Regions from separate parts of the Endozoicomonas sp. ALC020 genome, predicted to be linked through region 2. Evidence: predicted binding sites of a transcription regulator. Region 2 holds the regulator's gene; each other region holds the start of a gene.
The links. The regulator sigma-54, encoded in region 2, starts transcription at its own class of promoters, with help from an activator protein. The targets are predictions, from matches to a motif close to TGGCACNNNNNTTGCTNT.
Positions count from the first base shown of each region.

Region 1 (10,507 bases), 2.8 Mb from region 2:
CCCTGGGGGTGAAGGTGGATAGTGTGTTCACCGTTGGATATCAGGGCGTAGGTTTTGTTGGCCCCTTCAGGACTATACACGTCATACTTCAGAAGTCGGGAGAATGTCGATGAGACCTCGCGAAAGACGACGACGTGATCCTTGTTATCGAGATACAGTCTGCTGGTTGACCGACGGTATTTCAAACTGTCGGTATGGGTGAACATCTGGCCAAGGTATTTATAGTCGTAGCTGATGTCATCACATGAGCCATGCCCGTCGCACTCGGTATACCGGGTGTCTTTCACTTTTTTCTGGTATAACCGTTTCAGCTTGCTGTCGCTGACAGCATCCAGAAGTTTCGCACCGGGGGAACTGCTGTCTGGCGCACTCCCCAGAGAGGTCTGGTCCAAGGGACTGTAGAGGAGCTTGACCTCCCACGGGGGTACAGAAGGCATTAAAATGACCTTTTTATCGCTCATCTGCCCCAGGTTGCGGAATACCCCGTCTGAGCATTGATACCCGGTTAAACGCGACTCCGTCCGGCACAATGTCGCCAGGGCATCGTCGATCAGGTTAAAGGTGTCAGGGGAGTATTCGATCCGGTTGATGTCGCTGGCGCAGTGCCGTAAAGGAGCCTTGGGTACATAGGGTATCTTCTCACAGTTTTTCTGTTTCCAGTCGTCTTTTTTCCCGGCGATTAAGGTTGGCTTGAATGAATAGACGCCACCGTAGGTCAGGGTCTGTCTCACCAGGTTGATAGACCGGATGTTCAGGGGCAGGAGACTTTTGCCATCCCCGCTCATCAAGGCATTGAGGGTCTGCTTGTTGGCCAGGAAGCTTTTGGGGTCCAGCTGGGCGTGGATCAGGTCAAAGAATTTGGCAGCCTCACCCGAAGCATCCTGCAACTTTTTGTAGGCCAGCTTTTTTAACTTCCTTTTATAGTTCTCCTGAAAAATACCCCTGACGTAGTGCATGATCCCGTCAATAAATGCCCCGACTGGCCCGAGGAACTCTGAAATGACGGAGACATAGGTATCCACCCACTCAAAGGTCACCATGGATTCCATGAGTTTCTTGACTTCCGGGTCCTCTTCGTTCTCGTACTCAATGAGGGTCAGGGTGAGACTGGCTCCCGGCACGGCGAGACCCAGTATGGGCACAAAACGACCGACTTTTTTACCCAGCCTGCCGACTTTTTTCAGACCGCCGGGCAACTTGCCCGACCCGGAAATATCGGGTAGCTTTGGTGGTTTCTGACCGGGGGGCAATGACGACCGGATGGCCGGGATGATTGTCTTGATCCCCTGTCGCCCGAGATTGATGATCTCAATCCCTTGCAATGCCACAGCCGTATAAAAAAGCGTCTGGCGCCCGGTATAAATCTGCTGCTGGGTGTCCGTCATATTCTGAGACGGGGGATTTTTGTAATGGTGTCCCACAGGGGAAAGCCCTGCTATCAGGTCGTAAAGGCCTATAAAAGACCTGAGCTTTTCCAGTCCGTTGGTGGAAGATTTTTTTCCTTTGACCCGGAATCCCTGACGACCCGTCCCCTGGAGAAAGCCCCGGAAGCGATCAAAGGCACCGGAGGTAAACCGGATGTTCTTACGGATCAGGGTATCGGGTTCCATAAAGTCCATGCGCCAGCCACGGCCATCCCGACGAAGGGTATCCAGTTGGGGAGCCATGCTGTCGGCGAGTGAGTGCCGGGCTTTAATGTCCCCCAGGGCGGTATCAAACTCCAGCAGCCGCTGCCTGAATTCGGCTCGTTCAGAGGCCACACCTGAGAGGCTGTCTTCAGTCCGGGGCGGCACCGGAACCGAAAGGTGGCTGGGCGGCAAATAGCGGAGCGGGGGATTTGAATCCGATGGCCGGGGCGACCTCAGCACAGTCTTTTCGCCGGGAAGCAACCGGTACTCCGGTTGTCCGGTGCCCGGGGAGCGCAGCACAAGGCTTTCAATCGCCGGGCGGTCCTTCGGCATCAGATGCTGGATATCTTTCACCAGTCGTTTGAAAACCTGGGGGCTGCCACTTCTGGGTTCGACAATCAGCTTGCCGACCAGGGGTTTGCCATGGGTGGGCGAGCGGGTCATAAAGGTTTTCAGGGCGTTCAGGGCTGTGATTCCGCGGGACTGGTTGCTGCTGGCAAGATCGCTGACGGTCAGGGTGGCGATGTAGCGGTCCGGGGTAAAGTCGACCAGTGTCGTCAAAGCATGGGCAATCAGTCTGGCTGGCCGACCGAGAACGGTGACGCGGTTGCCGTCTCCCCCGGCGATGGCCGACTGAACCCGGCCATCGGGTGTGAGCAGCACATAACCGGCAGCGGGGGTAGCTTTCAGCAACAGGGGCTGACCACTCAGGGTGCCGTCTTTTATCTGCTGTTGAGCGCGGGTAAACGAGTCTTCGTTCAGGGCAATAACCGAGTGCATGCCCCGGGCGTGAGCCAATGCGTCCTTGCCTTCCAGGCGACGAAACCGGGTGAAAAAATTTTGCAGCCAGCGCTCAAATTCGTTGGCGGGTTTGATCAGGGCGATATCCGTTTTGTCTCTGCCGGCTTTAAGATGGAGCTGGGTTTTGAAGCCGGAAAGTAACCGGAGGGCATACGCCAGATTTTTGCGTTGAGCATTGCAGCTGTCGGCACCGGCTGATCTTCGAGGCCTGTCACAAGGCATCTGTAGCCGGCCTGTGAGAAGCTTGATGTTGGCGAAATCATTTTTGTATTCCTTGTTAAGTTCGGCGGCACCCAGTATCGATTTAGGATCGAGAGTGTAGATATCGAATGCCTTGACCTGTATCCGACGTTTGAGGGTTTCGAAGGCTCTGGTCTTTTCTTCGTTGCTATGGAAATTGGCCATTGCCTGCTCAAGCTGATCTATCTGATCAGGCGCGCTGAAACGCAGTGCGTAGCGCTCAAGCCACTGAGTGTATGTGTGAGAACTTAGTGCAAGGCTAAGTGTGTCTGCCAAACGAATAGTTTCTCCTGCAACCAAAGTGGCGAAAGTGGCTTTTTCAGTTTGTGGGTGTTCCTTTAATCCATGAAAGATCGCGGTTTTGAACTCAAAGTGAAATGTGTAATTTTCAGCATTTTTTCTTCGATCCCCAGGCTCATCTTCGCCTATGGCTTTAGACAACTCATCTTCGAGTCCGGCAAAGGTAGGCCTGTCTTCGATTACGACTTTGACCAAATCATCGTTGAGTTTGGCATCAGCAAACTCTCCTTTGAGTAGAGCTTCGGTAAATTCTTTTGTGAGTTTGTCATCGTTCGGATCCTCTTTGCTTGTCTTATCGATAAACTCATTTTCGAGGTCAAAGGAGGCCAACCCGAACTTGGCTCGGTATGTCACGGCGCCGCTACGGTCAAGGGTAAAAACAATGCGGTTGAGATCTGGATAGGGGGCATTTTTCGAGGTTGACGGCCCGTGAGGATCACCTGCTGACAAGAATCCTCGAATCGCAACAGCTGAGTTTGCATAGATACCTTGTTTGGCCAAGTTCCTTAAAACTTCAGGTACAATATAATTTTTCTGGCTGGTATTTAGTACACCCTCAGAATCTTCAATGCCTTGTGCAGAGTTATCAAAAAAGAATTTTATGGTTTGTACTCTGGTATTTTTTGGGATCAACGTTCCCAAAACCGCTGATAGCTTTAACATTAAGCGCTTGTAATAGAAAGTATCATATAGATTCAAGTCGCTATTATAGAAATGAAGGCTTCCAGTCATGATGACTTTAGTGTCTTCGCCAATATTTTTGAGCGTTACTCCTGACACTTTTTGAAGTGTTATTGTTTCTATTTGATTTGAATCAACAGCATTGTATAAGACGCTGTTTTTTTCAGTGCGGTACTTATTATAAAGTTTAAAGCAATGTATTAAAGAATCGCTTATGCCTTCTATGTTTTTATCTGAATAATGAACGATTATTAATCTTTCATATGATTTCTGACCACTTGTTGGTGACGAGTTAAAACCAAGGTTTCTAAAACTTCTGTTATAAAAGAGATTATTCGCTATGAAGTAGTTAATTGGAATGATTTTGATATCTTTTGGTTTTTCAAGATTTATTAATCTTTCAAAAGCATCATAACCTAATTTTGCAGTAATGATGCAGTTAAATTTGTCGATATCATGCCGAAGATCAGTTGATATGGTTGCAATTTTATCGATGTCATTATCAGAGATAATAACTTTTCTTTCCATATAGAATTTATGAATAGCCTTCCTTATCTTTAATGTGATTTCTTTTTTTCTTAGTGATGATTTTTTTAAATTTTCTACAGTCTCATGAAGTAAACAGATTTCATCAAGTAGTAGTTTGATTGTTGGGTGTCCTTGGCGAGAGGCCACCATCAGGGGCTGGATTGAATCATCAAGAGCTATAGTGGGAGTATCATATTCAAAATTTACTTTCTTACTGAAGAATAATTTATTACGGCTATACACCTTTAAGTCATATTTCGGCAGACTATGGAATAAATCACTAATACTGCTTTCTGCTACGATACCTTGAATTCGAGTGATTTCTTCTCTCGACAGGGTTGTACCGTATCTCTCAAAATAAGGGCTGGGATCTGAAATAGTTCCATCTGAAAACATTTTTTTAAAAAGAGCATGTAGCTTGGCACTTTCGAGCTGCTTTTCCTTCTCAGAAGTCACTGCCGTCCCCGATATAGGATCAAGGGAACTGCTTCTTTTTAGAAAGGGGTGACTGTCCATTTCCGGTAGTAGTCCTTTATCAATATATACCCCTCCTAGTACGAATTTTTGACTCAGCCCGATAAATCTTTCGATGATTAAACTGTTAGTAAAGCCTAAACTGTATCTGATAAAATTTTTATATCCTTGATCTAGGTTTTTCAGCTTTTTATGAACAGTAGCGTTGCTGATTAAATTTTTAATTTTATCTAAAGAATTATTGATTTTATTCCATTGGATGACAAATTCCTTCTTTACACTGTCTGGAAGATCAGATTCCATTATATTTAATTCTTCTATTTCACTGCTTTCTCCCATAAAGTTATCAATTTTTTGCCAGATGCTTTCTTTCAGCCGAGCAATATCACCGGGGTCATCTTTTTCGATAGCGTTATTGCTTATCTCGGAAAACAGCAGCGAATATAGAATTTTTTGGTATATCAAACGTTCGGGGGCCCAGACATTGATTTTATAATCCGGGTTAACCTCGGCCCATATTTTTAGAAAAGCAAACTCCAAACCTTCAATAGGGCTGACAATACTAACATGAATTAATTTGGGTACTTCGTGATTTGGCATGACAACACCTGAAGGATTGACCCACACGATCTCCAGAGGGGGGGCGATACTTGCCCTTTCACTGACGTGATCAAAAGGCTCAGAATGGGAAAAAAGCGCAAGATGCAGTTTAGTACGGAACTCCGTCAGGTTCCTCATGAAATCTGCAAACAATTCTCCGGTATAGCTCAATAGCTTGATTCATATCCTCTGTTCAATGATTCGATCTATCAAGAACTGATGAAAGGGGTAGGGGGGGGGAGGGACAGCGTTTGAATTTCCTGATATTCTATTTGCGTTCAATGTCGTTTATTGCACAACTACTCAAACCAAAGCGGCGGGAGCGTCCAGAGATCGACGCTATGGCCTCCTGCTCTGTCAGGAGGATTCAGAATCAAAGCGGTTTTTTGCAGGCATGTGTGCGGGCCATGTATCTTAAGGAAGTGTTTTGTAGGAGAGGTAAAAATAGCAACTGGTAGTGCTATAGGGAGTGCTATAGGGTACAGTCGCTGCTTTTGGAGTGAATAATGAGTATTGAAGTTTGGTTTCTGTATGTTGTTTCAATCTTTGTAGTCATACTCATTCCTGGTCCTCTATCTCTGTACATGGTGTCCAATTCTATTAACTATGGGGTTATCAGATCCTATCCGGCATTTTTGGGTGGTACGCTGGCTTCATCACTTTACCTGGTTATTTCGGCCACTGGTCTTGGGGCCATTCTTACGGCTTCGGAAAACATGTTTCTGATACTGAAACTGATGGGAGCTCTTTATCTGGTTTATCTGGGGGTTAATACCATCAGGAAGTCGATGGCTGACACTACCAGTAAACGTCTCAATGATTGTTCTTTGCAGTTTCCCGGCTTCAGTAATCTGTTTAAAAAAGCTTTTCTATTGGGAGCCAGTAATCCAAAAGATATTATTTTCTTTATGGCTTTCTTGCCTCAGTTTATTAATAGAGATCAGGATCTTGTGCAACAAATATTGATCATTGTAATGACTTGGGTTGTAGTGGATTTGGTTTGCAAGCTTCTCTATGGGCTACTGTCAAAATCTGTGAAACCTATGCTGAGTACAAAAAAAAGTATGTTGTTATTTGAGCGTTCTACAGGGGGGCTCTATGTTCTGGCGGGTATCGCTGCCGTGTTGGTTGTGAAATAGAGGATCAGGCTGAAGAGTATCCGGTGACTGTGTTTTGTTTCAGTGGCCCATTGTGGACCACTGAAACAGAATGATCAGGTCACATCAATCATGGTGACACTGCCGTCAGGCATCACTTCGGCCATCTGACCCTTGGGTTCTTCCATCAGGAAGAGGGTAAAGAAACCCAACACTGCAGTGCCTGCGATAACCATGAAGAAGGTGGAGTAGTCCACCAGAGACAATACTGTCAGGTAGAAGACAGCGCCCACGTTACCATAGGCTCCTGTCATACCGGCAATTTGACCTGTGAGTCGACGCTTGATCAGGGGTACAGCCGCAAATACCGCACCTTCACCGGCCTGCACAAAGAAGGAGCAGGCCATGGCAGCAACAACAGCAAGAACCAGTGGCCAGCTGGAATCAATGATACTCATCATGTAGTAACCACCGGCCAGGCCTGCAGTGAGAAACAGCAGAGTGATCTTGCGGCCAAACTTGTCACTGAGTAATCCTCCGCCCGGACGGGACATCAGGTTCATGAAGGCATAAGCGGAAGCGACCAGACCCGCCATGACCGGATCCAGTTCAAAGGTATCTGCAAAAAACAGAGGTAGCATGGACACCACGGCCAGTTCAGAACCGAAGGTAGCGAAGTAAAGAACGTTCAGAACGGCCACCTGCTTGAACTGATACTGGTGAATAGCTGGCACAGGCTCGGAGAAAATGTGCTTGTTGACCTGCCAGACTTTCCAGACATCAAACAGGTAGATAGCAGTCAGACCGACATAAATAGCCGTTGAAATCCCGGCACTCAGCATGGCAACACCCTTAGGTGAAAGCTTCCAGGTCAGCAGAGCCAATGCCGCATACATGGGAATCTTCATGATCAGCAGCAAGGCAAAGTCGCCTTTGCTGGTGACTTCCATGGCGCCAATGTTCTTGGGGCGGAAGTAGGTAGCACCTTTAGGGGTATCTGTGACGTTTATGTAGAAGACGACACTGAACAGCAAGGAGATTAATCCGGTCAGGCCAATGGCGTAACGCCAGCCATCTTCTCCACCAAAGAGCAGTGCAATGGTGGGCAGAGACATGGCAGCAGCAGCAGAGCCAAAGTTGCCCCAGCCACCGTAAATACCTTCTGCGGTACCCAATTGGCGAGCGGGGAACCACTCAGATACCAGACGAATGCCGACCACAAAGCCTGCACCAATAGTACCCAGCATAAAGCGGGCTATGGCGGCCTGGGTAAAGTCATCTGCCATGGCATACATAAAACAAGGAATACTGCAGATGGCCAGGAGTCCGGAATAGACTTTTCTGGGACCATAAACATCAGTGAGCATACCGATGATGACTCGAGCCGGAATAGTGAGGGCTACGTTCAGAATCAGCAGGGTTTTCAGTTCTTCACGAGTCAGGCCCAGAGACTCGGAAATAGCCAGGGCCAGAGGCGCATGGTTAAACCAGACCACAAAGCTAATAAAGAAGGCAATCCAGCTAAGGTGCAGAATCTTGGTCTTCCCGCTAAAAGAAAACAGGTTAAATGAATCGGGGTTGCTCATACATCCTCCTTGTTTAAGAAATTCCCCAAGCAAAAGCAAACATCAGGCCAATATGATAAATGCACCGATTTGACTTGCATTTTTATGCGTATTTAATGAATTTTCTCTTCTATGCAAGAAAGTTCTTTATTTGAGTGCGGGAAGTTTCTGAGTATTTTTATTCTGCTCACCAAAATGGTGCTCTTTAGCTGTTTGATTATTTCTGCGTGCATTATTTTTGTGCGAGTAGCTAAAGTCTCAGGAAAGAATTTCCTGTTTTTATCGTGTTTTGAAAGTGGGCACGGCAGTTGCATAGGCACAAGAATTAGAAAAGAGGCTGGCTCTAAAGGATGCAGTTGTTCCGGCCCAATGCTAGATACTAAAGAGGATGTCTGGGATGATCGGAAAAGAAACCCTGGTGGTTGTCGGTAACGGCATGGTAGGTCACCGCTTTCTGGAGAAACTGGTAGATGCTGGCGGCCTGAAACGCTTCGATGTGGTGGTATTTGGAGAAGAGATCCGTCCTGCCTATGACCGGGTTCATCTCAGTGAATTTTTCACAGGTCGCTCAGCGGATGACCTGTCTATGGTTTCTGAAGGCTTTTATGAGCAGGAAGGCATTAATCTTGTTCTTAATGAAGCCATTACATCAATAAATCGTGAGTCCTGTGAAGTAGTGACAGCCAGTGGCATGACTCAAAAGTACGATCAGCTGGTACTGGCTACAGGCTCCTATCCATTTGTTCCTCCCGTACCCGGGCATGACCGTGAAAACTGTTTTGTCTATCGTACCATCGAAGATCTGGAAGCGATTAAAGAAGCTGCCCGTAACAGTAAGATCGGTGCCGTTGTGGGTGGCGGTCTGTTGGGGCTTGAAGCAGCAAAAGCTCTGAAAGATCTTGGGCTGGAAACCCACGTGGTCGAATTTGCTCCCCGTCTGATGGCTGTTCAGGTGGATGATAGCGGTGGTGCCATGCTCAGACGCAAGATCGAGGGTCTGGGGGTCACGATTCATACCTCCAAAAATACCCGACAGATTGTTGATGGTGAAGGCGCTGTTCACCAGATGCAGTTCGCTGACGGCGAACAACTGAATACCGATATCGTACTGTTTTCAGCCGGTATTCGCCCAAGAGATGAGCTGGCGAAAGCTTCCGGACTGGAGTTGGGTGAGCGAGGCGGTATCGTTATAGATAACGACTGCCGTACATCTGATGAACGTATATTTGCCATTGGTGAGTGTGCACTCTGGAGTGGCCGTATCTTTGGTCTGGTGGCACCGGGCTACCAGATGGGGCAGGTGGTTGTAGATCAGTTGACGGGTAAGAACGGTAATCAGTTTACTGGTGCCGATATGAGCACCAAGCTGAAACTGATGGGTGTTGATGTTGCCAGTATTGGTGATGCCCATGGCAATACCGAAGGTTCCCTGAGCTACCAGCTGATTGATGAAGAGAAAGAAGTTTATAAAAAACTGGTGGTTTCCAGAAATAAGAAAAAGGTTCTGGGAGCTGTATTGATAGGCGATGCTGAAGAGTACGGCAGCCTGTTGCAGATGATGCTGAATGACATGCGTCCCCCGGAAAATCCTGCTGAACTCATTCTGCCTCAGACCGATGGTTCTGCAGCGACAGGTTTGGGCGTGGCTGCTCTGCCAGAAACGGCTCAAATCTGTTCCTGCTATGACGTCAGTAAAGGTGATCTGGTCAACGCGGTAGCCGGTGGCTGCATGGATATGGGGTCACTGAAAGCCGAAACCAGTGCCGGAACCGGCTGTGGTGGCTGTACGGCTCTGGTCAAACAGGTTCTGGATCATGAGCTGACGGAGTTGGGTGTTGAGGTCAAAAAAGATATCTGTGAGCACTTTCCACACTCCAGGCAGGAACTCTATCACCTGGTTCGTGTCGGTGAATTAAAGTCTTTCGACGAAGTTCTGGCAAAGCATGGCAAGGGGCGTGGCTGCGATATCTGTAAGCCTACCATTGGCTCTGTTCTGGCTTCCTGCTGGAACGAATATGTGTTGAAAGATCAGCATGCTCAGCTGCAGGATACCAACGATTATTTTCTTGGAAACATGCAAAAAGACGGCACTTATTCCATTGTGCCAAGGGTTCCGGGCGGTGAAATTACGCCCGATAAACTGATCACCATTGGTGAAGTAGGACGGGACTTTAACCTCTACACAAAAATCACCGGTGGCCAGCGTATCGATCTCTTTGGTGCCCGTGTGGAACAGTTGCCAGAGATCTGGAAACGTCTTGTCGATGCCGGTTTTGAAACCGGTCATGCCTACGGTAAATCACTGCGCACCGTGAAATCCTGCGTCGGCAGTACCTGGTGTCGTTATGGGGTGCTGGACAGTGTCAGTATGGCGATTGCAGTTGAAAATCGTTACAGGGGCGTACGTTCTCCTCACAAAATCAAAATGGCTGTGTCCGGATGTACCCGTGAATGTGCTGAAGCCCAGAGTAAAGATGTGGGTGTTATTGCCACGGAAAAAGGCTGGAACCTTTACCTCTGCGGTAATGGTGGCATGAAGCCTCGTCATGCCGACCTGTTTGCCACCGAGCTGGATGATGAAACGCTGGTCAAA
Region 1 is NZ_CP184830.1:4,712,875-4,723,381, forward strand. Features, by position in the region: gene ACOJUO_RS17500 (hypothetical protein) at 1-3,470, opposite strand, end outside; gene ACOJUO_RS17505 (LysE family translocator) at 5,759-6,391, shown strand; gene ACOJUO_RS17510 (NarK family nitrate/nitrite MFS transporter) at 6,466-7,935, opposite strand; gene nirB (nitrite reductase large subunit NirB) at 8,312-10,507, shown strand, end outside.
Region 1: a site for sigma-54 is predicted at 8,212-8,229, ahead of nirB (nitrite reductase large subunit NirB). Genes of this name have one in related genera too.

Region 2 (10,507 bases):
CCCCTAATCGACATCGTCAAAAACTCCGGTTAATGTTTTGCTTTTAACTGGGGTTTGATTATGACGGTAGAAAAAAGCGCCTGAATGAAAGGTCTCTCGTAGCGGTGCTTACAAGGGCAACATGTATCCGGAATATTTCAAGCCGACAGAACAAAAAGATTTCGGTTTTTACCAGAAGTGCTATTTTTTGCTTGCAAGGAACTCGGCTTTCCTTATAATCAGCCGCGTCTTCAGGGATGGCATTTCTTCCTCGAAGCAACGAAGTGGTGGGCGTAGCTCAGTTGGTAGAGCCCCGGATTGTGATTCCGGTGGTCGTGGGTTCGAACCCCATCGTCCACCCCACTTTTAAAAAAGGCCTGACTATCAAGTCAGGCCTTTTTTTTGAACTTAGCACTCATTATTTTCTAATACTTCTGCTGATCTTCACTCAGCTCAAGATAAATCCTGTATTTTCTGTCATAGTCTTCTGCAAGCGATGTGTCAGGAGATAGCGTTTCTTTTCGCTTCATTCAAGCCTTCAGCATAGGAAAGATGACTGCTTGGCAGGTGGTCAATCAATGCTCCCGACACTGATCGAACAACAACGTTGTGTTAAAAGCCTTCAAGGGCTGAAGGCATAAGATGTCATCAGAGGGCTGCATTATTGTGTCAGAAGTCTGCCAGAGCTTTAGTGTCTGGGGTTTTTTTGCCGCAAAAACAAGCATAATAGTAGACGAGTAATTCAGCGGGCTTTGAAGAGATAAGCAGATGATTATGGACTCAGTGATCGGGCATCGAGGTGCAGCTGCTCTGGCTCCGGAGAATACTCTGGCTGGTATTCGGAAGGCGGCCGATTTGAGGCTGAAATGGATAGAGCTCGATGTGACACTGCTGGGAGATGGCTCAGCAGTGATGTTTCATGACCCAACAATGAGCAGGACTTCTTCAGGAAATGGGCATTTGAGGGGAAAGAATCTGGCTCAGGTCGCTACTCTGGATGCCGGACGCTGGTTCTCGGAGGCGTTCGCCGGTGAAAAGGTGCCAACACTTCTTGAAACACTGGCTTTGATCAAGAAACTGAAGCTGAGCCTGAATCTTGAGTTGAAGCCCAATCGCTGCGATTTAAAGCTTTTGGTTGAGGAGGTGGTTGCAGCCATAGAAGCAGCTGATTTCCCCGAGGATCAACTGTTGGTATCGAGCTTTAATCATAAACTTCTGGTTCTGTATCGGGCAAAAGCTGGCAGCAGGATTGGTTGTCTTTTCGAGTCGCTGCCTCGAAACTGGAAATACAAAGCCAGACAGGTTGGTGCCAAAACGATTCATCTGAATGGCAAAAAACTCAAAGAGAAAAACGCGCATGACATCAAAGCGGCAGGTTATGAGCTGTATTGCTATACCGTTAACGACAAGGATATGGCTGATCGATTAAGAGCCTGGGGTGTTGATGGCGTCTTTTCGGATAATCCTGCTTTAATCGCTTGACAGAGTGCCGGGCAGGCACTCGGTTGCGAATGAAGATTAGTGCTCTTCGTCTACTTCTCTCAAGTATTTGAATAGTTTTCTGAAAGCTGCGGGAGGTTTGTCCTGTACGGCTTCCTTTTGAGCGTTACGTACCAGTTGTCGTATGTGTTGATGATCGGCTTCAGGGTATTTGTCGAGGTATTCGGTGAGCACCTCATGCCCCTCGTTTATCAACCGGTCACGCCAGCGCTCCAATTGATGAAAGCGACGGCTGTATTCCTCACTGGTGGAATCCAGGCTGTCGAGATATTTCTGGATGGGTTCCAGCTCCTGGTCTCGCATTAATTTGCCTATGAAGCCCAAGTGCCGTTTGCGGGCATTATTGCTTTTAATTCGCTTGCTCTCATCCAGCGCTTCCCTGAGGCGTTCATTCAGGGGCAGCTTGTCCAACATGGCTGGCTTCATATCCATCAGGCGGGCACCCATGGCCTTGAGCTCGTCCATATCGCGTTTGAGCTCGGATTTGCTGACGTAAATGATTTCTTCAGCGTCGTCTTCAAATGGGGAGAGGTCTTGATCTGACATGGTTCAGGTCTACTTAGAGAGATGCAGGCATTTTACTCCAGTTACGGATATTCAGCTATGAGTGTAGAAGGAAGGCTGCCAGACTTGTTTTGGGCCAATGGTGATAGTGCTTATGGTGAATGGTTTGTTTTTCTTTCGCTATGGGCATTTGTGGCTGGGCACGGCACAATAGGACTTACACGTATAATTCTGAAAGGCAGGAATTTCATGGGTGATAAAACCAACGCTGTACTGGATCCCCGCTCTGAAGAGGATCGCCTGAAGACCCTGGTCAGGGATATTCTGGCTGAAGCCCGACGTCAGGGCACAGATGCCTGTGAAGTCGGTGTCAGTCTCGATGCAGGTCTTTCGGTGGGCGTCAGAATGGGTGATGTTGAAACAGTGGAGTTTAACCGTGATCAGGGTTTCGGTATCACCGTTTATCAGGGGAAGAAAAAAGGATCAGCCAGTACTTCAGACAGTACACCTGAAGCCATCAGGGAGACGGTGAAGGCAGCTTGTGATATTGCTGGATATGCTTCGGAAGATCCCTGTGCCGGTCTTGCCGATGCAGAGTTAATGGCGACTGAACTGCCAGAGCTGGACCTTTATCACCCTTGGGGTGTTGGTGCAGAAGAGGCTATAGAGCTGGCTTTGAAGTGTGAGGAAGCTGGCAGATCGTTTAGTAGTAAAATCAAGAATTCTGACGGTGCCAATGTCGGTACTCATCAAGGCTGTCGTGTATATGGGAACAGTCACGGCTTTGTAGGCAGCTATATTTCCAGTCGTCATAGTCTGAGTTGTATATTGATTGGTGAAAAAGCCGGTGAAATGCAGAGAGATTATTGGTACACCGTCGCCCGTGATGGTAATGATCTTGAGTCTGCTGCGGATGTCGGTCGCAAGGCAGCGGAAAGAACGGTGGCCCGGCTGGGTGCCAGTAAAGTCCCTACGGGTCAGGTGCCCGTGCTGTTTGCAGCAGAAGTGGCTTCAGGCCTTGTGTCACACTTGTTGGAGAGTATCAGTGGTGGCAGCCTTTATCGTCGGGCTTCATTTCTGCTGGATCATCTGGGTAAGCAGATATTTCCTGACTGGGTGCGCATCCATGAGCAGCCATACCTGAAAAAAGCACTGGGTTCGGCCAGTTTTGATAATGACGGTTTGGCAACCCGGGCCAAGGATTTTATCTCTGATGGCGTTCTGGCCAGCTATCTCCTGAGTACTTATTCTGCCCGTAAGCTGGGCATGAAGAGTACGGCTAATGCCGGGGGTGTCAATAACCTGTTCCTTGACTGCAATGCAGGCGGCAGGGAAGAGTTATTGAAACAGATGGGAACGGGCTTGCTGGTGACCGAGTTGATGGGGCAGGGTGTGAATATTGTCACAGGTGATTACTCAAGAGGTGCGGGTGGCTATTGGGTTGAAAATGGCGAAATACAGCATCCTGTCTCTGAAGTGACTATCGCTGGAAACCTGAAAGATATGTTTATGAATATGGTGGCTGCAGGGAGTGATTATGATCGCAGAGGGAGTATTCAGACCGGTTCGATTCTGATCAGTGAGATGACTCTGGCGGGTGAGTGATAAGGGTTCAGCCTGTTATCTATTTGGTTGAGTATAAAAGCAGGTTAAATGAATGATAATCACATTTTTAAAGGTTTGAGATATATCCGGAACGAAAGAGGTCAACCTCATCTGGAAGCACAATATGAACATCATCGTCCAAATGCAGGGTGGCAATCAGAAGAGCACTTTTCTGATGGAACGTTGAGATTGTTGGGTATTCTTTGGAGTTTGATGGAAGGTATGGGGGTTCTGCTATTGGAAGAGCCAGAATTATCACTCCATAGTGCAGCAAACTCCCCTGATGATTGATCGAATTCAAAGAAAGACAAAAACAAGGAGAAGGCAAATCATCATAAGTACCCACAGTGAAGCAATACTGAATAATGAGGGTATTGATCCAAATAGTGTGATCATTTTGGAGCCCGGCAGAGAGGGTAGCCAGATCCGAACAGTCAGCAAAGCTGAAAATAAAGCACTGGAAGCGGGTTTGATAGTGAGTCAAGTGATACTGCCAAAAAACCGACCTGCAAATGTCCAGCAGCCAGGGTTTTGGGGATGACACCGCTGTATGTCGCTACTGAGGATCAGTTAAAGCTGTTTCAATGATAAAGAGTTAGCAGACAGACTGCAGTGTCAGCCATAAAACAAGGCCGCCAGTCCCAGAAAGGATAGGAATCCAACAACATCGGACACTGTCGTTAGTATTATGGTGCCAGCTAATGCGGGATCTATGTTCATGGATTTGAGAACAACGGGCAGGCTGGCACCGACAATAACGGCAGTGCTGAGATTGATGATCATAGCACAGGCGATCACCAGAGAAATGACCGGGTCATGAAACCATAAGTAGGCAATCAGGGAAACCAGAGCAGCCCAGAGTACGCCATTGAGAAACCCTGCCATTAATTCACGACTGAGCAGCCATCGAAGGTTGGTCCGACTGATCTGGCCCAGTGCCATGCCCCGAATCACCAGGGTCAGAGCCTGTCCGCCAGCATTGCCGCCCATTCCTGCAACAATGGGCATCAGGACAGCCAGGGCAACGACCTTGTCTATGGTAGCCTGAAACATACCTATGACAGAAGCGGCAATAAAGGCTGTTATCAGGTTGATACCCAGCCAGACTGCACGCCGACGGGCTGTCTTCAGTGCGGGAGCAAAGGTGTCTTCATCGTCATCCAGGCCTGCCATGCTCATCATGGAGTGTTCGGCTTCTTCCCGGATAACATCTACCACGTCGTCAATCGTAATGCGGCCTAGAAGCTGACCATGCTCCGAAACTACTGGTGCTGATACCAGATCCTGCCGTTCAAACAATTGCGCAACCTGGCTGTCTTCCATATCGGCAGCGATAGGTTTCAGATCGGTCTGCATTACTTCAAAAACTGTGGCTGAAGGGGATGTGGTCAGGAGAACGGATAAAGGCAATGCCCCAATGTATTCGTCTCTGCGGTTGACGACAAACAGACTGTCTGTCATCTCCGGAATATCCTTGTGACGCCTGAGGTAACGAAGCACAACATCAAGCGTACTACTGGGTCGGATGGTGATGACATCAGTATTCATCAGTCCACCGGCTGTGTCTTCCGGATAAGAGAGAACGGCTTCTACCCGTTGCCGGTCCTGGCTGTCCATAGAATCCAGCACTTTTCGGGTGATGGCGTCGGGTAGCTGCTGTAGCAAGTCAGCTATGTCATCAACGTCCTGACCTTCGGTAATGACTTTGAGTTCTGCCACATTCATCCTGTCCAGGAAAAACTGCCGGACTTCGTCGCTCAGCTCCTGCAATACGTCGCCTTCCATCTCTCGATCGATCAGGCGCCAGAGAAGGCTGCGAAGTTTGGGAGGGGAAGATTCAAGCAGGTGTGCCGCATCCGGAGCCGGAAGACCATTCAGCATACGCCTGAGTTCAGGAGAAACACCGTGCTCAAGGGCTTCGTTGAGCTCCTGAAATGCCTTGTCTCCGATACTCAGTTGTAGCTGTTGAACCATAGATGCGTATCCGGTTTTTTTGGTAGAAGTGTCTGAGTATCGAACTTCTGTTCTTTTAACCATCAAGTCTGATAGTCAGACTCAGTCATTTCACATGTCATTCTTTGTTAGCTTTGCCGGGCTTTCAATCTCTGGCAAAGCTTTTCGAGAGACCAGTATAAACAGGGATTTAATGATGAAAAGGGTGACTACTCACCCTCTTCAAAAAAATCATTGATCAGATTGCACAGAGCCGAACAGGCCTCTTCTTCATCATGGCCTTCAAATGTCAAATCAAGGACAGAGCCTTTTCCAGCAGCCAGCATCATGACGGCCATGATACTTTTCCCATCCACTTCACGGCCGTTAAAGCTCACCTTCACCTGGCTGGCAAAAGCCGTCGTTGTAGAAACAAATTTGGATGCTGCCCGAGCATGTAAACCAAGTTTATTAATAATGGTGATCTGCTTCTGGATCATTATTTGGAAAGCTCCCGATGTCTGACCTGAACACAGTCAAAACGTTCTTTGAGCCACTCGCCCAGTTTTTCACTAATAAATACGGAACGGTGCTGCCCCCCGGTACATCCGATCGCAATCGTCATATAACTGCGCTGTCCGGATTCGAACCTTGGTAACCATTTTTCCACGAATGTGCTGAGATCTTCAAACATCTCATTCACCATGGGTTCTGATGCCAGAAAATCTTTAACTGGCTGATCCTGACCAGTGAAGGATCTTAAGGCTTCAACCCAGAAAGGATTAGGCAGACAGCGAACATCAAAGACGTAGTCGGCATCAACTGGCATACCGTGCTTGAAGCCAAAGGACTGGATCATCAGGGTCATACTTTTGCTGGTGGAGCCGCAGAGTCGTTGTCTTATCTGTTCTCTGATTTCATGGACAGACAGTGGCGAAGTGTCCAGCCTAATATCAGCTTCTTCAGCCAGTGGGGCCAGCAGTTTCTTTTCCAGATTAATGGCTTCTGTCAGGGAAACCTTGTCATTGCTCAGAGGATGGCGACGGCGTGTCGAACTATAGCGCTTCATCAGGGTGTTGCTGTCTGCGTCGAGAAAGATTACTTGACACTCAACCCCCTGTTTTTTCAACTTTTCCAACAATGTCGGGAAGCGTTCCAGAGAGCCGGGCACATTACGAACATCGAGGCTGACAGCCATACGGTGCGGTTCGACCAGGTTGCTTTTAAGATTGGTTGGCAGATCATTCAGCATGCTGGCAGGAAGGTTGTCTACACAGTAAAAACCCTCATCTTCAAGGGCGTGAAGGGCGGAGCTTTTGCCGGAGCCTGAACGTCCACTGATGATGACCAGCTTCATGGTGTGTCCTTCCCGATTGTTTGACTGTGTAAACAGGTCTCTCACCTGGTTCCGAGTGAGGCAAGTCTATCAAAACCTAATGAGATTAGAACCAGTCGCTTTCTTTTATTTCTAGCATAGTCCGGATATTTCTATTCCATGCAGTTTTGAAGGATAAATAGGCTTTGTAGTGACAAAAGTGAAGAAGAAAGGATTTCTGAGCAAGAAACATTTTGCCTGCTTCTGTTATCAGATCAGCAAGCAAAATATTTTTTATCTACAGTCGTTAAATGGGGGAACAGATGATGCTGTAAAGTGCCTCGGAATTTTCTGCCGCTCGCATCTGACTTAACAATACTTCTGATTGAAAGCGCTCAGCGACAGCCTGCAATATATTGAGATGTTCCTGAGTATTTTCTTCCGGAACAATAAGTGCGAACACCAGATCGACCGGCTGCTTGTCCACAGAGTCAAAATCTATGGGTTCAGACAGTTTGATCAGAAGTCCGGTAGGATGCTGACAAGCACTGGAGCGACAGTGAGGCAGGGCTATGCCTTTGCCCAAACCGGTGGTACCGAGTCGCTCTCTGTTAATCAGCTTGTTAAACAGATCCTTGGTTTTGATAGCGGGAACATGCTCATTGATGATTTCCGCAACAATTTCCAGGATTTTCTTTTTGCTGGCCCCCTGCACATCGCAGAGGGTGCGCCCGGGGGTTAGAATGTTTTCAATAATCATACAACGATCGATGCTTACAGGCGGCCGTTGGCACCCTGTAGCCGGTCAAGCGTTTTCTCTTTGTGTTTTACCAGTTGTCGATCCAGTTTGTCCGACATGTCATCAATGGCAGCGTACATATCTTCAGCCTCAGCGGTTGCATTAATATCCGCCCTACGAACATGTAGAGTCGCTTCCACTTTGTGCTTCAGTTTCTCAACACTCAGAGTGACCTGAACGTTTGTAATCTGATCAAAGTGGGCGGCAAGGCGGTCGAGTTTCTTGGTGACATAATCTTTCAGAGCCTCAGTCACCTCTACATGATGTCCACTGATGTTGACTTGCATGTAACGCTCTCCTGCTGATCCCGATTCTCGACATTGGACTGCCCCCGGGATTGTACGGGCAACCCTGATTGAAAGTCTATCACTGTCAATGACAGTTAGCGCTGTTCTGAGACAAAAAATCTATGGGGCGATTTGTGGTATAAGGGCTTGTTACCTCAATCGCTGAAGGCTCAGATAAGCTGCTTGCGTTCATTCGATGGCGGTATATTCATTGATTCACGATATTTGGCGATGGTTCTCCTGGCCACTTTGATCCCCTGGTCCCCCAGCAAGCCGGCGATTTTGTTATCACTCAGTGGTTTTTTAGGGTTTTCATCGGATACCAGTTTTTTAATCAAGGCTCTGATGGCTGTTGATGAGCACTCTCCACCAGTGGCTGTGCTGACATGGCTGGAGAAAAAGTATTTCAGCTCAAACACGCCTCTTGGAGTGTGCATGTATTTCTGTGTAGTGACCCTGGAAATAGTGGACTCGTGCATATCCACCGCCTGAGCAATGTCTGCCAACACCAGGGGCTTCATGGCCTGCTCACCCTGCTCCAGAAAATCTTTCTGAAATTCAACAATCTTGCCCGCTACTTTCAGTAAGGTTTCGTTACGACTTTGCAGGTTTTTCAGAAACCAGCGGGCTTCCTGCAGCTGGTTCTTCATAAAGACATTGTCACGACTGTTGTTGGCACGTTGCACCATTGAGGCGTAATTGTTGTTGATGCGAAGTCTGGGCAGGGATTCTGAGTTCAGTTCAACCGCCCAGCGGTCCCTGACTTTGGTGACCGAAATATCGGGGGTGACGTATTCCGTGTCCGCCTGGCCGATTTCTGATCCGGGCCTCGGGTTGAGGCTTTGAACAAGGCTAAGGGCTTCCCTCAGTTGATGTTCTTTGAGACGGGTACGCCGCATGATTTGGGCATAGTCACGACTGCCCAGAGCCTGTAGATGATTCTGGATCAGCAGACGTGCTTCTTTCAGGAAGTGGGTTTCTTGTGGCAGTTGATTGAGTTGAACTTCGAGACATTCTTTCAGGTTAGCGCTGGCACAACCCACCGGATCAAAGTGAAGAATCCGTCGTTGCATGACCTGAAGTTCTTCAAACGCCAGTTCCTCTACCTGTTCCTGTAGCGAGAGATAAATTTCTTCCAGGGAGTGAGTGAGGTACCCGTCATTATTGATGGCTTCGATCACAGCCAGGCCCATCAGCCTGTCTCTGTCAGTCATGGGAGTCAGGTTTAACTGCCATTCCAGATAGTCCTGGAGGGACTCATTGGCCCGGGAGCGGGCAAAAGGATCATGTTCTTCATCGGTTGCAGCGGGCAGGCTGGAATAGACATCATCCCATCCGGAGTCAACGGGCAGGTCATTGGGTATGCTGTCAGCCCACTGGGGCTCTTCTGGTTCCGGGGGCTGTTCTGCTTTTTCATTGAAGTCAACAGGCTGTTCCCCTTCATCACCAGATGCAGGTGGTTCTTCAACGGACTCTTCAGACTCCAGCATCGGATTGGATTCAAGAACTTCCTGGATTTCCTGCTGAAGGTCCAGAGTGGAAAGTTGCAGAAGCCTTATGGCCTGCTGCAGCTGAGGTGTCATGGTCAGCTGCTGGCCCATTTTTAGCTGTAAGGATGGCTTCATAGGCAACTGTATACCTTTACTTCGGTGTCTGCACTGAGGGTGCCAGATTTGATGCCATCAGCGCCTGACAGTTATATCTCAGTGTCTGCTCATTATTTTGATTGGGCTACTCTCCATGTCACTGGGATTATAATCACATCTGAAGCTTCGGGAAAGTGATTCATCAAGTCAGCCATGCAACATTCAGAACAAGAGTATGAAAATAAATCAGCTCAACATCTTTGCCCGCTTCTTTCGCGAGACCAGTCAAGAGATGATCAGAGACTGAACTGATGCCCGAGATAAACGTCACGAACCTTTTGATTAGCCAGGACAGTCTGACTATCACCCTCGGCAATAATAGTGCCTTCGCTGACAATGTAGGCCTTCTCGCAGATATCCAGTGTCTCCCGGACATTGTGGTCGGTAATCAGGACTCCGATGTCCCGGGCTTTCAGGTGCGTGATAATGGCCTTGATGTCACCAACAGAAATGGGGTCAACACCGGCAAAGGGTTCATCGAGCAGAATAAATTTTGGGTCAGTGCAAAGAGCTCGGGCAATTTCTACCCTGCGCTTTTCACCACCGGAAAGGCTCATACCCGGATTGTCCCTGATATGATTGATATTAAACTCTTCCAGCAATGACTCCATTTTTGCGATGCGATCTTTCCGGGAAAGGTCGGAACGGGTTTCCAATATCGAGAGCAGGTTATCGGTGACCGTCAATTTCCTGAAAATAGAAACTTCCTGTGGCAGATAACCTACGCCAGCTCTGGCCCGGCCATGCATAGGTTCGTGAGTTAAACTCTGGCCACTAAGGTCAACCTGTCCACCGTCTGCTTTTACGAGACCTACAATCATGTAGAAGCAGGTAGTTTTACCTGCCCCGTTGGGGCCAAGAAGTCCGACAATTTGACCACTGTCGACAGCCAGAGATACATCTTTGACGACCTGTCTGCCTTTGTAGCTTTTACTGAGAT
Region 2 is NZ_CP184830.1:518,805-529,311, reverse strand. Features, by position in the region: tRNA gene ACOJUO_RS01985 (tRNA-His) at 267-342, shown strand; gene ACOJUO_RS01980 (glycerophosphoryl diester phosphodiesterase) at 748-1,461, shown strand; gene yjgA (ribosome biogenesis factor YjgA) at 1,498-2,025, opposite strand; gene pmbA (metalloprotease PmbA) at 2,233-3,588, shown strand; gene ACOJUO_RS01965 (AAA family ATPase) at 3,637-3,879, shown strand; gene ACOJUO_RS01960 (hypothetical protein) at 3,872-4,129, shown strand; gene mgtE (magnesium transporter) at 4,204-5,562, opposite strand; gene ACOJUO_RS01950 (HPr family phosphocarrier protein) at 5,751-6,020, opposite strand; gene rapZ (RNase adapter RapZ) at 6,020-6,877, opposite strand; gene ACOJUO_RS01940 (PTS sugar transporter subunit IIA) at 7,143-7,595, opposite strand; gene hpf (ribosome hibernation-promoting factor, HPF/YfiA family) at 7,610-7,921, opposite strand; gene ACOJUO_RS01930 (RNA polymerase factor sigma-54) at 8,092-9,546, opposite strand; gene lptB (LPS export ABC transporter ATP-binding protein) at 9,804-10,507, opposite strand, start outside.

Region 3 (10,507 bases), 2.5 Mb from region 2:
ATACTAAACGACTTTTATGACAATTAAATGATCGCTTTTATGACAATTAACTATTTGCTTGACTGACGTTGGGGGAGCTCTTTTAGCTGTTGTTTCCAGACTGGTATGAATGTGAAATTTTTATGAAGAGTGGTCGCTGGGTATTTACAGAAAAAAGTGTCTCCATCATGATTTTGTACCAATTGGTATATACCAGACGATTGAAATTTCTGTTTCTACAGGTGTCTCATTAAAGTCATGTCTACAAAAGAAGTGCCCACTGTGAAAGAAAAGAGCCTGGAAAATCCTTATCTTCTGTTGACTCCGGGACCCCTCTCAACCTCTGCCAGTGTCCGCGAAGCGATGCTGCGTGACTGGTGTACCTGGGACGATGATTACAACCTTGGCGTGGTTGAAGAGATCCGCAGTCAGCTGATTAAACTGGCCTCGGATACTGATGACTACACCGCCGTTCTCATGCAGGGTAGTGGTACTGCTTCGGTAGAAGCAACCGTCGGGTCGGTTATCTCTGATGAAGGGAAATTACTGGTCATTAACAATGGGGCTTACGGTGCCCGTATTGCCCGGATTGCCGAGTATCTGAATATTCCCCACAGTGTTCTGAATTGTGGTGAGATTAATCCGCCGATGCCGAGGGAAATTGATCAGATACTCTCTGAAGATAAAGCCATCACTCATGTCGCCATTGTTCATTGTGAAACCACAACAGGCATGCTGAACCCTGTTGAAGCAGTCGCACAGGTGGTGAAGAAACACGACTGTATTCTGATTGTTGATGCCATGAGCAGCTTCGGCGGTGTGCCGATTGACCTTGCCGGGCTGGGTATTGATTTTCTGATCAGCTCTGCCAACAAGTGTATTCAGGGCGTACCCGGTTTTGGCTTTGTTATAGCTCGTCGTACTCTTTTGTCCCAATGCAAAGGCCTGGCCCGCTCTCTGTCTCTGGACCTCTATGATCAGTGGCAATGCATGGAAAAGAATCACGGTAAGTGGCGTTTTACTTCCCCCACCCACACCGTAAGGGCTTTCCATCAAGCCCTGGCAGAGTTGATTGAAGAGGGGGGCATTGCTGCCCGTCACAAGCGCTACGCCAGCAATCAGCGTTTGCTCGTCCAGGGTATGAGTGAGCTGGGCTTCCGGTGCCTGTTAGACACTGAACTGCACTCTCCGTTTATAACTTCATTTTACTCCCCCGAGCACCCCGATTATGAATTCCTCCGCTTTTATGAGCAGCTGAAAGGGAAAGGTTTCGTCATTTATCCCGGTAAAGTCTCTGATGCTGACTGTTTCAGAATTGGCAATATCGGGGAAGTGTATCCGGAAGACATCAGCCGATTGATTAAAGCCGTTTCCGAAAGCATGTACTGGCAGGAACAGTAATACTGTCAGGGTGTGAACCTGAAAGTAAGCGCTGACTGATAGATGATCTGCCTGAGCCGCTGAGCTGATAGCCAGAGATTGAAAAAACAGCTTCATAACAAAGAGAGGTTATCGGTTAACCTGGTTCACGATCCAGCTTTCTGTAATGCACCGCTTCAGCAAGATGCTTCTGTTGAATGTCTTTGTCCTCATCAATATCCGCCAGAGTTCGGGCCACTCTCAGTATTCGGTGTACGGCTCTGGCTGAGTAACCCAGTTTGTCACACAGCCGGGTCATAAAATCCTGTTCTTGCTTATTCAGTGAACAGTATTCATCCATCTCGCTGGCAGACAATCGGGCGTTGGGTTTCCCCTGCCTGTGCTGCTGGATAGACCTTGCCTGAATCACCTGTTGACGTATTTTTTCAGTTGACAGGTTTTCATCTTCGGGCGGGTTTTCAAAAAGTCGCTCCGTTTTCTGACTGGAAACCTCTATCTGTAAATCAATGCGATCCAGTAAAGGACCTGACAGTTTTCGTTTATAACGTCTGACCTGCTCGGCAGAACACTGGCAGGCTTTCTGTGGGTCTCCAAGATATCCGCAGGGGCAGGGGTTCATGGCGGCAATCAACTGAAAGCCGGCAGGGAAGCTGGCCTGACCTTTGGCTCGGGAAATAACCACTTCCCGGGTTTCCAGGGGCTCTCTCAGTACTTCCAGGGCTACCTTTTGAAACTCCGGCAGTTCATCCAGGAACAGGACACCATTATGCGCAAAGGAAATCTCTCCTGGTCGGGGCTGGCTGCCTCCACCCACCAGGGCGACGGCTGAAGCGGTATGATGGGGGTTGCGAAAGGGTCGCTGTTTCCATGAAGGGGGCTGGCTGTAGGAAGACAAAGTATGTATGGCGGCCACTTCCAGAGCTTCATGGTCATTCATCTCGGGAAGAATTCCGGGCAGGCGACTGGCCAGCATGGTTTTGCCGGTTCCCGGGGGACCGTAGAAAATCAGATGGTGAGCACCAGCGGCTGCCGTCATCAGGCCTCGTTTAGCCTGTTGTTGCCCCTTGACATCCAGCAGGTCGGGATAATCGACAGGGGATTCATTCCTGTTGCAGGTGGCTTCTGTAAGATGTTGATTACCGGTGAGATGAGCGCAGACTCCCAGCAGGTTTTCTGCTCCCAACACTCTGGCATCAGGGCAAAGGGCTGCCGCCTGTGCATTCATTTGGGGAAGCAGCAGTGTGTGAGCCGATTGGCTGCAGGCTATGGATGCTGGCAGTGAGCCGGTGATCGGTCTCAGCGCGCCTGACAGGGCCAGTTCACCAAGAAACTCGTAACCTGCCAGAGACTCAGGTTTGAGCTGGCCCGATGCCGCCAGAATACCCAGAGCGATAGGCAGGTCAAAGCGACCGCCTTCTTTGGGAAGGTCAGCGGGTGCCAGATTAACGGTAATACGGGAAACCGGAAACTCGAAGCCACTGTTGAGGATGGCACTTCTTACCCTGTCTTTACTTTCACGAACAGCAGCTTCCGGAAGACCGACCATATTCAGGGCTGGCAGACCTGCCGACAAATGCACTTCAACCGATACCGCAGGCGCATCCAGCCCGGTTTTGGCGCGGGTTTGAACAACAGCTAGCCGCGACATAAACACTCCCTTCTTTTTGTGCTTGTTTTTGTTGTTTTGGCACACCGGAATGGAATGCCTTTGCAAAGCTGAAGGGTTGAGAATAGCAGTGATTCAGAGATTTGCTGGCAGAATTGCCCGGCCAGCAGGCTGGCCGGTGCAGAGGTCAGTTAATGATTTTCCAGGAACCGTCTTCCTGCAGGCAAGCCTGACCCCAGGCATCCTCAGTTTGACCACCTACTGTAATGGACTGTTGAAATTCACGGCAAACCAGACCGCTGGAGGCACTTTTGCCTTCTTTGGTAGTAACAACATAGCCGGAGGCATCGCCTTCATCCCAGATGATTTTTTCACCGACAGGCGCTGTAGTGGCTTTGATCTGTGCTTCTTCGTGAGCACGCTGCGCCGCTTCATTGATGTTGTCGAGAATTTTCAGCGTGATGGCCGTAAACGCCAGCCATTTGTAGGCATCGTTGTCATCGTGGTAATGGCCATAGCCGTAGTATGAGTTACCATAGTTTCTTACCACGACAATATTGTTTCTGATCACCCTTTTTCTAGGGGCTACAACGACCAGGTTGTTCTTAATGACCTTTGGGCCATCCCAGCCATTATGACGGTGGTCTTGACGATCATCTCTTCTGTCTTCTCTGTTATCCTGGCGGTCGTCTCGACGCTCTTCACGATTATCCTGACGGTCGTCATGACGTTCTTCGCGATTGTCCTTACGGTCGTCTCGACGCTCTTCACGATTATCCTGACGGTCGTCACGGCGCTCTTCACGGATTTCATCCCGATCATTATTGCCCGGGCTTGCATGGATCATTGTTGAGACCGGTGAAAAAGTGGTGAGTAAAACTAAAAACGTAAACAGTCGTTTTATCATATGGGTTCTCTCCAGAGAGGTCTGAAGCTCAATGGCTCCAGACCCGGAAGCTTAGTCGTTCAGCTGCCACTTCTCGGTTGTCTGTTATCAGGCAGACTTACCCATCAGCAGAACACTGGCCTGAACGCGTCCGGTTCCTTCGGTGTCGTAATAGAATCTTACTTTTTCAATGGCCCTTGCTTTGCCGGGCAGGTCAATGACGCGGGAGCTACCGCCTTTTCTGACTTTGCTGCGGATGGCTACTTCACGGCTCTGACCGTTCTCGTAGTGAACAATCACTTTGTCGAAATCCACGTCTGCACCTTTGACCTTGAACTGCAGACGCTTGAAAGCACCGTCTCTCAGACCAACACGGATGGTGTCTACTTCTGCACGACGACTGACTTTCTTTTCGCCCAGAAGCTCCCAGCCAGCCGCAGATGCAGTCTGTGCAAAGCCAGACATCACCATGGTCATCAGCAGAGTAAACATTGAAAGTGCGCGTTTCATAGTGATTGTTCTCCTGAAATTTTCACTATTTGTCCTTGAGGCCATCCTGTCTTTGTAGGGATATGGCCATTGCTACCAAATGGAGTTGAGGCAGTCATCTTAATTTGTAGAGCAATGCTATAGCGAAGAAAGTAGTATCTCTATAGGGATAACTACCGAGGGGGATAATTTTGATTTCGAGTTAACTTATTGATTTAAATTATTTTTTTATACAATGAAAAGTGTCAGTGAAGAGTAAAATCTGGCAGTGCGTGGGGCAGCCGTTCTCAGGGCAAGAACGGCCAATGACATCAGCAGCAACCGTCGGACGATCCAGCTTTTTCCAATTCGGCCACTTTCTTTTCGAGGGCTTCCAGTCTTTCACGGGTATGCTTCAGAACCGCGACCTGGGCATCAAACTCGTCACGGGTGACCAGTTCAAATTTGGCCAGAGCACTGCTCACCATTGCCTTGATGTTGTGCTCAATATCTTCCCGGGTCTGGCTTTTCTGCCCACCCAGAACCTGTCCTGCTTTGCCGGCAATACTACCGATAAGGGAGGCTTTATCGATCATCGATTATTCCTGCAATTGCTGTGATTTAAAACCGGCAGTGATGATACCACAAGCAGCTATTTCGCCGTGTCTGCTTTTATGTGCTAAATTGTTGGTTAATTCATGAACATTTACTTGGTGAACTCATGGATTTGGCTTATGCCAAAGACTCAAATCAAACTTGTATCTGCCCTCGGCTGGTTCTCTCTGTTCGTAAGCCTTATCCTCTCAAACAGTGTCAGCGCAGCGGGTAACAGAGACGACGCCTACGCCACGCCAACCGAAGATTTCTCGGTGCACGCAATCAAACATGGTTATAGCCTGACCGATGCACGACGGTTGCATAATGAGTGGAGCTTGAGCAAGTTTCTAAATATTACCGAATCGGGTGCTTACTCTTATTTGCACTTGGGTGAGTTTCTTCCGCAAGTCATGATTTACCATGATGGAGGGGTGGTCAGGCTTAATGAAAATGCCAGGAAATCAATTGCTGAAATCGCACTCAAAAAAGACGGCGAATCCACTACATTCGAGCAAGTGATCCTGGATAAGCATTCACCGGTTCAGGGCGTTCTGGTTGTCAAAAACGGCGAAATTGTCTACCAGCAATACCCCGGCATTAGAGAGAACGACCGCCATGTGTGGATGTCGAATTCAAAAGTGATCGTCGGCACGCTCATCGCTTTGCTGGAAGAGGAAGGGCGTATTGATCTACAGAAAACCGTGGCAGACTATCTACCCAAAGCAAAAAGTACAGCTTGGGGGAAAGTGAAACTATTTGATGTGTTGAATAGGCAGTCGGGCCTCAATTTAGAGGAAAGTCCCGCAACACGTAGCGGTGATACCCCTTACAACGCCTTTGTGAGAGCAGAGGTTGGTTTGCCCGCTGATGACGGAAAAGTTTACACCCACGACGATGCCTTATTCGCGATTCCTTATCTGAAAAAGCCGGGCACGGCTTTTGAGTGTTCATCCGCTAATACACAGATGTTGGGTTTGGTAATTGAGGAAATCACACAAAAAAGATTGGCAGAGGTTATTGCTGAGCGGATTTGGTCCAAAGCGAGCATGGCGGGCGATGCAACAGTTGGTTTAAGTCCGCAGGGTAATGCCATTATTCATGGCCTGGTCAGCTCTCGTTTAGATGATGTGGCACGTTTTGGCATGTTGTTTACCCCGAGTTAGAAGAAGCTTGGCGATAGACGCATTGTTTCAGAAAAAATGCTGAAACGTATGCAAACATCAGGAGAACGCGATAACTATTTGAAAGGCGCACTTGGGCCCAGGCTGGCAGAAGAGTTCAGAGATGCACCACTATTTAATAGTTATCAGTGGGATGCTGTATTCGCTGATGGTGACCTCTATAAGAGTGGTATGAATGGCCAGGGCTTATATGTGTCACCTTCCAGAGATAATGTAGTAGTCTGGTTTGCTACCGACTTTACGGAAATTCCGATGGAAGCTTTCAGCGGAAGAGTCAGCCTGTACCTGGATTAGAGTAATTTAAAAGTCTACTGTCGTTATGTTTAAGTTTCTGTCATCGTGTTTAAGCCTGATTCTCTGCCTGTCAGGTTATTGTGACGACAATGAGCTGGCAAAAAAATTAACCAACCCTGTCGCTGATTTGATCAGTGTACCCGTGCAAGCCAATTATGATACGGGCTTTGTTCCTCAAGACGGGCACAGAGTAACTGTTAATATACAGCCTGTTATACCCATCGAGATGAATGATAATTGGAATATCGTGTCCAGAACCATGCTACCTTTGATCGAACAAAATGATGTGGCAGGTAACAGCGGTTCGCAATCGGGTACTTCTCTCCTGCACCCAAAAAGGCTGGACATATACGCTACAATCCGAAAGCACTTACGATTGGGAGAATAGTCAATGGAATATTCCAGTAAATGCTGTGCTGTCAAAAGTAGTTCGCATAGGCCAGCTACCGGTGAGCTTTGCAGCTGGTGTGCGTTACTGGGCTGATGCGCCAGAGCTGATGCGCCAGAACAGGGCGCTGAAGGTTGGGGGTTCCGCTTTGCGGTTACGGCGATGTTCCCCAAGTAGCTAGCCAGGCTTTGTATGAGAGACAGAGGCTGATCCATTGCATCAGAAAAGTGCGCGATTTAAGTGCGAGAATTGTTAGAGATGGGCTTTGTTGGTGCATGAAATTTAACAAGTGAACGGAAATGGGCCTTTTTTACTCTAAAGACCCGTTTATCAGGTTATTTTCAAAATTTGGCACATTGTCTGCATGTAAGCCACCAAACTCAGTTGGAATCTAGATCAGCTGAATATTCAGGGCTGGGAGCGCGGATCACTATAACAATGTCCGGATTTTCCCTGTTGGCCAACAGGATTCACTCAGGAGAGCTTTTATGAAGTTGGTATCAGCCATCATTAAGCCATTCAAACTGGACGACGTGCGAGAGGCTTTGTCCGAGATTGGTGTTCAGGGTATCACTGTCACCGAAGTTAAGGGGTTCGGTCGACAGAAAGGACATACTGAGCTTTATCGTGGAGCTGAATATGTGGTTGATTTTCTGCCCAAGGTTAAGCTGGAGGTCGGCATTGCAGATGACTTGCTGGATCAGGTGATCGAAGCCATTTCTTCAGCTGCCAACACAGGAAAGATTGGTGACGGGAAGATCTTCGTTACTAATCTGGAGCAGGCGATTCGGATCAGAACTAACGAAACTGGCGAAGACGCTGTTTGATGTGCAGAGCAGCAAGAGACCATAGTCAGGAAATTGATGGTTCTCAGGGTGCATGCACAACAATAAAAAAACTTCGTCGTTTGTTGCAGATACACTAAAAGCACCAGACGACATTCGCAAGAATAAAAATAGCTAATGTGGAAACAGTTTCCGAGTTGAGGAGACTGTTTTCAGGGCACAAATGCCGTAGCAAAAGACTACTTATCTGCTGAACTTTTTTGGGAGGAGCCCTGTGGAAAATCTGGCTCAAGTGTCGTACGCACTCGATACTTTCTACTTTCTGATGTCCGGTGCGCTGGTAATGTGGATGGCAGCCGGTTTTGCCATGCTCGAAGCCGGTCTGGTCCGTTCTAAAAACACCGTTGAAATTCTAACAAAGAATATCGCCCTGTTTGCGATTGCCTCTACCATGTACCTGCTCTGTGGTTACGCCATTATGTACCCTGGAACCAATGAAGGCGGTATCCTGCCGGTCCTTGGCTCTCTGATTGGTACTGAAAACACGGTTGCAGCGGTAACTGCGGGTGGTGATGATGCGCCATACTACTCTGTACGTTCAGACTTCTTCTTCCAGGTGGTCTTTGTAGCGACTGCAATGTCGATCGTTTCCGGTGCGGTTGCAGAGCGCATGAAACTCTGGTCTTTCCTGCTGTTTGCGGTCTTCATGACTGGCTTCATCTATCCCGTTCAGGGCTTCTGGAAATGGGGCGGTGGATTCCTGAACGAAGCTAACTTCCAGGACTTCGCAGGTTCCGGTGTTGTGCACATGGCTGGTGCTGCTGCCGCTCTGGCAGGTGTGCTGCTTCTGGGTGCACGCAAAGGCAAGTACGGTAAAGACGGTGCTGTTAATGCGATCCCCGGTGCCAACCTGCCACTCGCTACTCTGGGTACCTTTATTCTGTGGCTGGGATGGTTCGGTTTCAATGGTGGTTCTCAGCTGAAACTGTCTGATGTTGAAAGTGCGAACGCTGTCGCCCAGATCTTTGTCAACACTAACGCTGGTGCTGCTGGTGGTGTCATTGCTGCTCTGATCATAGCCCGTGTCCTGTTCGGTAAGGCTGACCTGACTATGGCTCTGAACGGTGCTCTGGCCGGTCTGGTATCCATTACCGCTGAGCCGCTGACACCAACCGCAGTATCTGCGACTCTGATCGGTGGCGTTGGTGGTTCTCTGGTCGTTCTGGCCATCCTGGCACTGGATAAACTGCGCATCGACGATCCAGTGGGTGCCATTTCAGTACACGGTGTTGTAGGTATCTGGGGTCTGCTGGCAGTACCGCTGACCAACGACGGTGCAACTTTCGGCGCCCAGCTGTTGGGTATCGGTTCAATCTTCGCCTGGGTATTCCTCTCTTCCCTGATCGTCTGGGCTGCTATCAAGCAGATACTTGGTCTGCGTATTACTGAAGAAGAAGAGTATGAAGGTGCTGACCTGACCGAATGTGGTATGGAAGCTTATCCCGAGTTTATGGGTAAACAGTGATAAGATGCAGGTGATTAAAAAAAGCTGTCGCCGTGTGTGTTGATACTTCCATAACGTGACATAAAACGTTTAGGAATGACATAAAACGACGACTTTGACAAAACAGACCCCGGCAACAATACTTCTGGTGTTGTATGACCGGGGTCTTTTTTATGTATCGTAGAAAACTCGGAAAATCCAAGGTTAACAATATTCATCGTTTCGTTAGCCTCAAGAACCCTTCAACGATCCTCACTGAATCAGCGCTCGAATTTGATAGTTGTTACCCTCTTGAATACAGCTCAAAGGTACTCTCCTATGAGTCCCAGCCTGAGGGTTATGAGTATGTTTTTGAAGGTCGCATTTGCAGATATACCCCTGATTTTCTGTCTCGAATGATAGGAGGTGAAAGACCATATATAGAGGTTAAACCAGAGAGAGTTGCCAGGCGGAAAGATTTTCTGGAGCGTTTTCATTGCATGAAGGCTGCTGCAGAACGTTCAGGCACTCAGCTCTTGTTGTGGACTGAAGAGTATATCCGGAGACAGCCTTACCTAAATAATCTGAAAATACTGCACAGGTATAGGACTGGTGGTGTTCTAGCATCAGAACAAAGAAAAATAATTGAAATAGTGAGATCAAACGAAGAACAGCAACTAAGTCTTCAGGATCATGCTGTTCTGTCTGATATGGAGCTACCTTATTTTCTTCCGCTGGCATATGACCTTCTTGCCAGAAACGAGTTGACCACTGACTTAGATACTTCTCCCTTGACCAAAGACTCTGTAGTGAGAATATGCCATGACCATCGTCCAGCGTTTCACTGAAGGAACTGTGTTTAAGTTTTTTCCAGAGGAGGAAACGCAAGTTGAAAAACTTTTTCGAGTGGAGAATCGCAATGAAAAGGAGCTTGCTCTAAGAGATCTTTTGCAAAGTGGTGAGGTTCTCAAAAAAAGCATAGAAGAGATTGAAACCAGTCTGGCTGCTGGAAGAGTTGAGTTTGTGATCAATAGTCCAGAAAGCTTGGAAGAGGATTCTTTATCTGAAGATTTAGCCAGCTTACCCAAAAAGCAAAGAGAAGAAGTACTACGAAGATTCAAATATGTCAGTAAATTGCGAAAATCTGTTGATTCTTGGACAGAGAAATCACTTTCTCCATTAATTCCTGAGATTGCCAGAGAGCTGAATGACTCAAAACCTCCTGGTTGGAGAACTCTCGCACGCTGGAATGCTGCGTACAGTTCCAATGGTCAAACAGTGAAAGCATTATTTACGGATTATATTAAGCAGGGAAATCATACCAGCAGACTACCAGAGGAAGTTGAGGATTTCATAAAGCAGGCAATAGAAACATACAAGACCAAAGAACGTATATCGATTCAGGAAGCGTGGGATAACCTTGATGGTTATATAACAAAGGCGAACAAGCAAAGATCTGA
Region 3 is NZ_CP184830.1:3,009,289-3,019,795, forward strand. Features, by position in the region: gene phnW (2-aminoethylphosphonate--pyruvate transaminase) at 238-1,380, shown strand; gene ACOJUO_RS10965 (YifB family Mg chelatase-like AAA ATPase) at 1,496-3,007, opposite strand; gene ACOJUO_RS10970 (hypothetical protein) at 3,153-3,872, opposite strand; gene ACOJUO_RS10975 (hypothetical protein) at 3,960-4,361, opposite strand; gene ACOJUO_RS10980 (accessory factor UbiK family protein) at 4,652-4,915, opposite strand; gene ACOJUO_RS10985 (serine hydrolase domain-containing protein) at 5,054-6,079, shown strand; gene ACOJUO_RS10990 (hypothetical protein) at 6,128-6,391, shown strand; gene ACOJUO_RS10995 (hypothetical protein) at 6,417-6,779, shown strand; gene glnK (P-II family nitrogen regulator) at 7,268-7,606, shown strand; gene ACOJUO_RS11005 (ammonium transporter) at 7,839-9,089, shown strand; gene ACOJUO_RS11010 (TnsA endonuclease N-terminal domain-containing protein) at 9,242-9,895, shown strand; gene ACOJUO_RS11015 (hypothetical protein) at 9,870-10,507, shown strand, end outside.
Region 3: a site for sigma-54 is predicted at 7,129-7,146, ahead of glnK (P-II family nitrogen regulator). Genes of this name have one in related genera too.